2 regions of the Sulfitobacter sp. M85 genome follow, and region 2 is predicted to be linked to the other one. Evidence: riboswitches for the same ligand, from Rfam matches in the RefSeq annotation. Region 2 holds a riboswitch; the other holds the start of a gene.
The links. A riboswitch is a leader RNA that binds a small molecule or an ion and turns the genes downstream of it on or off. The one in region 2 is predicted to bind thiamine pyrophosphate.
Positions count from the first base shown of each region.

Region 1: linked by a shared signal. The riboswitch ahead of thiD (bifunctional hydroxymethylpyrimidine kinase/phosphomethylpyrimidine kinase) and the one ahead of thiB (thiamine ABC transporter substrate binding subunit) in region 2 are both predicted to bind thiamine pyrophosphate.

Region 1 covers NZ_JABECQ010000003.1:259,773-263,175, reverse strand. The annotation lists gene HKX24_RS07475 (FAD-dependent oxidoreductase) at 1-806, opposite strand, end outside; gene thiD (bifunctional hydroxymethylpyrimidine kinase/phosphomethylpyrimidine kinase) at 799-1,602, opposite strand; TPP riboswitch at 1,671-1,767, opposite strand; gene HKX24_RS07465 (error-prone DNA polymerase) at 1,879-3,403, opposite strand, start outside.
Region 2 covers NZ_JABECQ010000001.1:495,217-498,619, forward strand. The annotation lists gene HKX24_RS02485 (DMT family transporter) at 1-577, opposite strand, end outside; gene aroC (chorismate synthase) at 588-1,697, opposite strand; TPP riboswitch at 1,790-1,891, shown strand; gene thiB (thiamine ABC transporter substrate binding subunit) at 1,926-2,903, shown strand; gene HKX24_RS02500 (thiamine/thiamine pyrophosphate ABC transporter permease ThiP) at 2,879-3,403, shown strand, end outside.

The sequences.
Region 1 (3,403 bases), on a different contig from region 2:
CCCATCTCGATGATCTCGCCCTCGGCAAAGCGCGGGTCGAGCGCATAGGCGGCTGAGAGCAGTTCCAGCGCCGAGCGGGCGGTCATGCCGCTGCGGCTGGCGCTTTCGATCTGGGTCGCGCCCAGCATGTAGATGCCTTGCCCGCGCGGCACGACGTAAAGCGGGTGGCGCGGGTGCAGCAGGCGGATCGGGCGGGTGAGGGTGATCTCAGGCGCGCGCAGCAGGATCATCTCGCCGCGCACGGCACGCAAACCGGGCAGAGCGTCGCGGGCCACCATGCCGCGGCAGTCGATCACCGGGCCTGTGACCTCCGAAGGGGTGAGGGCCGTGGTCTTAACCGTCACGCCCTCGGCGGCCAGCGCATGGGTCAGGTCTTGCAGCGCTTGGCGCGGGTTCAGATGCGCTTCCTCGGCAAAGAACAACCCGCGGCGATGGCGCCCGGCGAGGTCCGGCTCACAGGCCGCGATGGCTTCGGCGTCGCAGGGGCTGTGGCTTTCGGTGCGGGCGGCGAAACGCTGCAATTCCGCGCGGTCCCGTTCGGGGGCGAGGACCAGCGTGCCCCGATGGGTGACTTCCGTGATCTCCCCCCATAGCGCCGCGGCACGCCGCCCATGGGTTACCACCGCAGGCTCGCTCAGCGCGCCTTCGCAAAAGGGGGCGAGCATGCCGCCCGCCCACCACGAACAGCCATGCGGCCCGGGCGGGCCTTTGCGGTCAACGAGCCGGGGCCGCAGCCCCTGCGCCAGACAGGCCCGCGCGGCCCAAAGCCCTGCCACGCCCGCGCCGATGATGGTGACATCACTCATGGGGCCAAACGCCGTGAAAATGATGGACCGGCCCGTGGCCATGGCCGATGTTGAGGGCGTCCGCCGCGGCAATGGCGCGTTGCAGATAGCTATGAGCGGCTCCCACCGCCTGCGGCAGAGGCAGGCCCCGCGCCAGACCGGCGGCAATGGCGGCAGAGAGCGTGCAGCCGGTGCCATGGGTGTTCGCCGTCTGCTGGCGGGGCGCGGAAAGGCGCAGGGTGTCGGTCTTGGAAATCAGCAGATCGACACAGGTCTCGCCCTTGCCATGGCCGCCCTTCATCAGCACCGCGCGCGGACCGAGCGACAGCAGCGCGCGGCCCTGCGCGAGCATCGTGGCCTCGTCGGTGGCTTCTTCTGTGTCCAGTAGCCGTGCGGCCTCGGGCAGGTTCGGCGTCAGCACATGGGCGCGGGGCAGCATCCGGGCGCGCAGGGTTTTGACCGCTTCGGCAGAGAGCAGCGCATCGCCGGATTTCGCCACCATCACCGGGTCGAGCACAATGGGCGCGGGGCAGTCGGCCAGCCCCTCGGCCACGGCGGAGATCGTGGCCGGATCGCCCAACATGCCGATCTTGATCGCGCCGATGGCCAGATCGTCAAAGACCGCCGCCATCTGCGCGCGGATCATCGCAGGCGCGATCATGGCGACCGCGGCGACGGCGCGGGTGTTCTGGGCGGTGACGGCGGTGAGCACGCTGGCCCCATAGACGCCAAGCGCGCTAAAGGTCTTGAGATCGGCCTGAATCCCCGCCCCGCCGCTGCTGTCGGACCCCGCAATCGTCAGTGCTTGAAACGCCATTCGGCCCCCCCATTCGTTAGATGGGCCGAGGGCATGGAGATACGGGGTAAACGACCGCCCGGATGGGGCTGATGCTTGCTTCCGTTCCCTACGCCGGTACGACCCGGATCAGGTTCGATGGGTCGGTTTTCACCTCTCAGCCTTGCGGCACCCCAACGGATTTCCGGCAGGCTAGCGAGGGGCGTTCAGAGGGTCAACAGGGGATCGGTTATTTATTTGTTTACTTTTTATATCAAGTAGTTGTGGTTCGTACCTCATGCATTGCATGAGGATTCGTTAATGAAAATCCCGCGATTTGGGGATCACCTTGGCATCGCGCGGGTGGCCGTGCATGGCCACCTGACCGGGCAGCGGATGGGTCGGGTGATCGCCGCGCGTCGTGATGCCGGGCATCGGTGCTTCCGATAGTGCTGCCAGCCGGTCGGAGCGGTTCTCGAGCCGGTCTGCCACGACATGGATCACCCGCCCGTCGGTCTGCACGCGCCCCTCCACGACCAGAAGCCTCGCCGACATGATCGTGGGGCGGTAGAGCTTGAACATGTTTGGCCAGATCACGAGGTTGGCGACGCCAAACTCATCCTCCAGCGTGATGAAACAGACCCCCTTGGCGCTGCCGGGTTTCTGGCGCACCAGCACAAGCCCCGCCAGTTTCACCCGCCGCCCGTGGCCCATGCGTGAAAGGTCCCGCGCTGAGGAGAACCCCTGCGCGGCAAGGCTGGCGCGGTAGAAGGACATCGGATGCGCCTTCAGCGACAGGCGCAGCGTCTGGTAATCGGCCACGACCTGTTCCGCCTTCGGCATCACCGGCAGATGCACCTCTGGTTCCGGGCCGCGGGCCGAGGCTTCGGCATGATCGAAGATCGGCAAGGCGGGCGCGTCGCGCAGCCCTTGGGCCTGCCAGAGCGCTTGGCGCCGGTCGACCCCCATGCTGCGCATCGTGTCGGCGGCGGCGAGCTGGCGGATCGCCTTGGCATCGAGACCCGCGCGGGTCTTGAGGTCTTCGACATCGGCGTAAGGCGCGTCGCGCCGGTCCATGATCCGCGCGCCGGCCTTTTCCTGCAGCCCGTCTACCATGCGCAGCCCCAGCCGCAGGGCAAAGCCATCGCCGCAGGGCTCCAGCGTGCAGTTCCAGTCCGAGAGGTTCACGTCGACGCCGCGCACCTCGACCTGATGCTCGCGCGCGTCGCGCACGATCTGGGCGGGCGCGTAAAACCCCATCGGCTGGGAGTTCAAAAGCGCACAGGCAAAGGCCGCCGGGTAGTGGCATTTCATCCATGACGAGACATAGACCAGCTTGGCGAAGCTCGCCGCATGGCTTTCGGGAAAGCCGTATTCGCCAAAGCCCTTGATCTGGTCGAAACAGCGCTGCGCGAAGACCGGATCGTAGCCGCGTTTGGTCATCCGGCCCACCATCTTGTCCTGCAGCTTTTCGATGGTCCCGCGCGAGCGGAAGGTGGCCATGGCCTTGCGCAGCTCGTTGGCCTCGGCGGGCGAGAACCGCGCCGCGTCGATGGAGATTTTCATCGCCTGTTCTTGAAAGATCGGCACGCCCAATGTTCGGCTGAGGATGCTGAACAGCTCGTCCTGCGGATAGGCCGGGCCGGGGGCGGGGTAGACGACGCTTTCCAGCCCCTGACGGCGGCGCAGGTAGGGGTGCACCATGTCGCCCTGAATGGGGCCGGGGCGGACGATGGCGACCTCGATCACCAGATCGTAGAAGACGCGCGGGCGCAGTTTCGGCAGCATCGCCATCTGCGCCCGGCTTTCGACCTGAAACACGCCAAGGCTGTCGCCCCGGCAG
Region 2 (3,403 bases):
CGATGGCTGCGGTGTCTTCGCTTTGCACCAACTGGCGAATGTGGATCTGCACAAGGCTGCGCACCATGGTCGCCATCAGGATCAGCAGCGCGCCGATGGTGGCCGTCTGCTCCATCGTGCCGATGCTGGTGAAGCGCGGCCAGAGGATGATCATTACGCCCACCAGCCCAATCGCCACGGCACTCACGCGGATCAGCCGGATTTTCTCGCCCAGCAACACGGCAGCGAGGATGACGGTGAAAATCGGTGTGGCAAAGCCGATGGCCGTGACCTCGGGCAGGGGCAGCAGGCCGAGGCCGGTAAAGGTCAGCCCCATCGCCGTGGTGCCGAAGAGCCCGCGCCAGACATGGCCCATCGGGTTTTGCGTCTTTAGCCCGCTTTTCAGTTTGCCGCGCTGCGCCAGCCAGATCAGGATCACTGGAATGGCAAAGAAGGAGCGGAAGAAGACCGACTCCCCGGCGGGGACATCGTCGGCCAGCGATTTGATGATCGCGGACATGCAGGTGAAAAGCAGGATCGCCGTGATTTTCAGTCCGACACCAAGGGCGGGGCGGGCGGAGAAATCATCGACTTTCATGCTTTGATCCTCACGCCTCGGGGCCAATTATGCCGCGGTTCTGACCAATCTGTCCGCGATGCAGCAGCAGGTGATCCAGCAGCACGCAGGCCATCATCGCCTCGCCCACCGGCACCGCGCGGATGCCGACGCAAGGATCGTGGCGGCCCTTGGTGATGATCTCGGTCTCTTCGCCCTGTTTCGTGATTGTGCGCCGCGTGGTCAGGATGCTGGAGGTCGGCTTCACCGCGAAGCGCAGCACCACATCCTGCCCGGTGCTGATCCCGCCCAAGATGCCGCCCGCGTGGTTCGAGGAATATTCCGGCCCATCCGGCCCCATGGTGATCTCATCGGCGTTCAATTCGCCGGTCAGCATCGCCGCCGACATGCCCTCGCCGATCTCCACGCCCTTGACGGCATTGATGCTCATCATCGCGGCGGCCAGATCGGTGTCGAGCTTGCCATAGACCGGCGCGCCGAGACCCGCAGGCACGCCGCGCGCCGTCACTTCGATGATCGCGCCGACGCTGCTGCCCGATTTGCGCAGCCCGTCGAGGTAGTCGGCCCAGTCCGCCGCTGCCTTGGCATCCGGCACCCAAAAGGGGTTTTGGTCGATTTGGTCCCAATCGAACGCATCGCGGTCAATCTTATGCGGCCCCATTTGCACCATGTAGCCGGTGATCTGAAGCTCCGGCGCCAGCGCCTTGATCGCCTCACGCGCCAGACCGCCCGCCGCCACCCGCGCGGCGGTCTCCCGGGCCGAGGAACGGCCACCCCCGCGATAGTCGCGGATGCCGTATTTCTGGAAATAGGTGATGTCGGCGTGACCGGGGCGGAACTTGTCCTTGATGTCGCCGTAGTCTTTCGAGCGTTGATCGGTGTTCTCGATCATCAGCTGCACGGGCGTGCCGGTGGTGACCCCTTCGAAGGTGCCCGACAGGATCCGGACCTCATCCGCCTCACGCCGCTGCGTGGTGTATTTGTTCTGGCCCGGTTTGCGCTTGTCGAGCCACTGCTGGATCATGCCTTCGTCAATCGGCACGCCGGGTGGGCAGCCGTCGATGGTCGCCCCAAGGGCGGGCCCGTGGCTCTCGCCCCATGTGGTGACCCGGTAAAGATGGCCAAAGCTGTTGATCGACATGGGCGGACCTCCTGTTGTCAAACCCTTAGCCGGGGCAGCGCCCTGCCTCAAGGGGATTTGCCTTGCCAATTGTGCAGGTCCGATCTACCCCTGACGCTACCTCGGGGGGCCTTTGGGCTGAGATGCGCATGCTGTGCGGACCCGTTGAACCTGAACCGGTTAACACCGGCGGAGGGAAGGTCAGGACAGACATCCACCTTTTACCTTTCGCCGCAAAAGGAGGATGCGATGAAGTATCTTACACTTGCTGCGGGCGTCATGGGCGCATCGGCCACATGGGCCGAGACGCCTGAATTGACGGTCTATACCTACGACAGTTTCGTCACCGAATGGGGGCCGGGCCCGGCCATCGAAGAGGGGTTCGAGGCCGAATGCGGCTGCGATCTGAAATTCGTCGGCATGGGCGATGGCGCGGCTTTGCTGGCGCGGCTCAAGCTTGAAGGCACACGGTCCGACGCGGATATCGTGCTGGGGCTGGACACCAGCCTTGTCGCCGCCGCGAAAGAGACCGAACTGTTCGCGCCGAGCGGGTTGCAGGCCGACTATGACCTGCCGATCACTTGGGAAGACGAAGTTTTCGTGCCCTATGACTGGGGCTATTTCGCTTTTGTCCACGGCACCGATCTGGACGCGCCCGGTAATTTCAAAGCGCTGACCGAGAGCGATCTGAAAATCGTGATCCAAGACCCGCGCTCTTCGACGCCCGGTTTGGGGCTGCTGATGTGGGTCAAAGCGGCCTATGGCGATGAGGCGCCCGAGATTTGGGCGGGGCTGGCCGACAATGTCGTGACCGTGACCAAAGGGTGGTCCGAAGCCTACGGTCTCTTCCTCGAAGGCGAGGCCGACATGGTGCTGAGCTACACCACCTCTCCGGCCTATCACCTGATCGCGGAGGAGGACGACAGCAAGACCGCGGCGCTGTTCGACGAGGGCCATTACATGCAGATCGAAGTGGCGGGGAAGCTTGCCGGGTCGGATCAGCCGGAACTGGCGGATCGGTTCTTGCAATACCTCGTCTCTGATGCCGCGCAATCGGTGCTGCCGACGACCAACTGGATGTATCCCGCCGTGACGCCCGAAGGCGGTCTGCCCGCAGGGTTCGAGGGCATGATCCAGCCCGACAAGGCGCTGTTAGTGCCGAACGACGAGGTCCCCGCGCTCCGTGAGGAGGCTTTGGACGAATGGCTGACCGCGCTGTCGCGTTAAGCGGCAAGACGGGGCTTTTCGCCGCCGCGCTAGTCGCGGGGCTGATCCTTGCCGCTTTGGTCGCCGTCTTCGCGGCGGCCGATGTGGGTGCGGGGCTCGGCCCGGCGGATTGGGCGGCGGTGCGGTTTACCGCGACACAGGCGGTTTGGTCGGCGGTGCTTTCGGTGCTGCTGGCCGTGCCGGTGGCGCGGGCGCTGGCGCGGCGGCGGTTTTGGGGGCGCGGCGCGCTGATCACGTTGCTGGGCGCGCCTTTCATTCTGCCGGTGATCGTGGCGGTGCTGGGGCTGCTGACGGTCTTTGGCCGGTCGGGCGTGCTGAACCAATTTGGCGCGGCTCTTGGCCTGCCGCCGGTGTCGATCTACGGGCTGCATGGCGTGGTTCTGGCGCATGTCTTCTTCAACCTGCCGCTGGCGACGCGGCTTTTGCTGCAAGGCTGGCAGAGCATCCCTTCTGAGCGGTTTCGGCTCGCGGGGCAGCTTCAGATGACGCCGCGGGCGCTG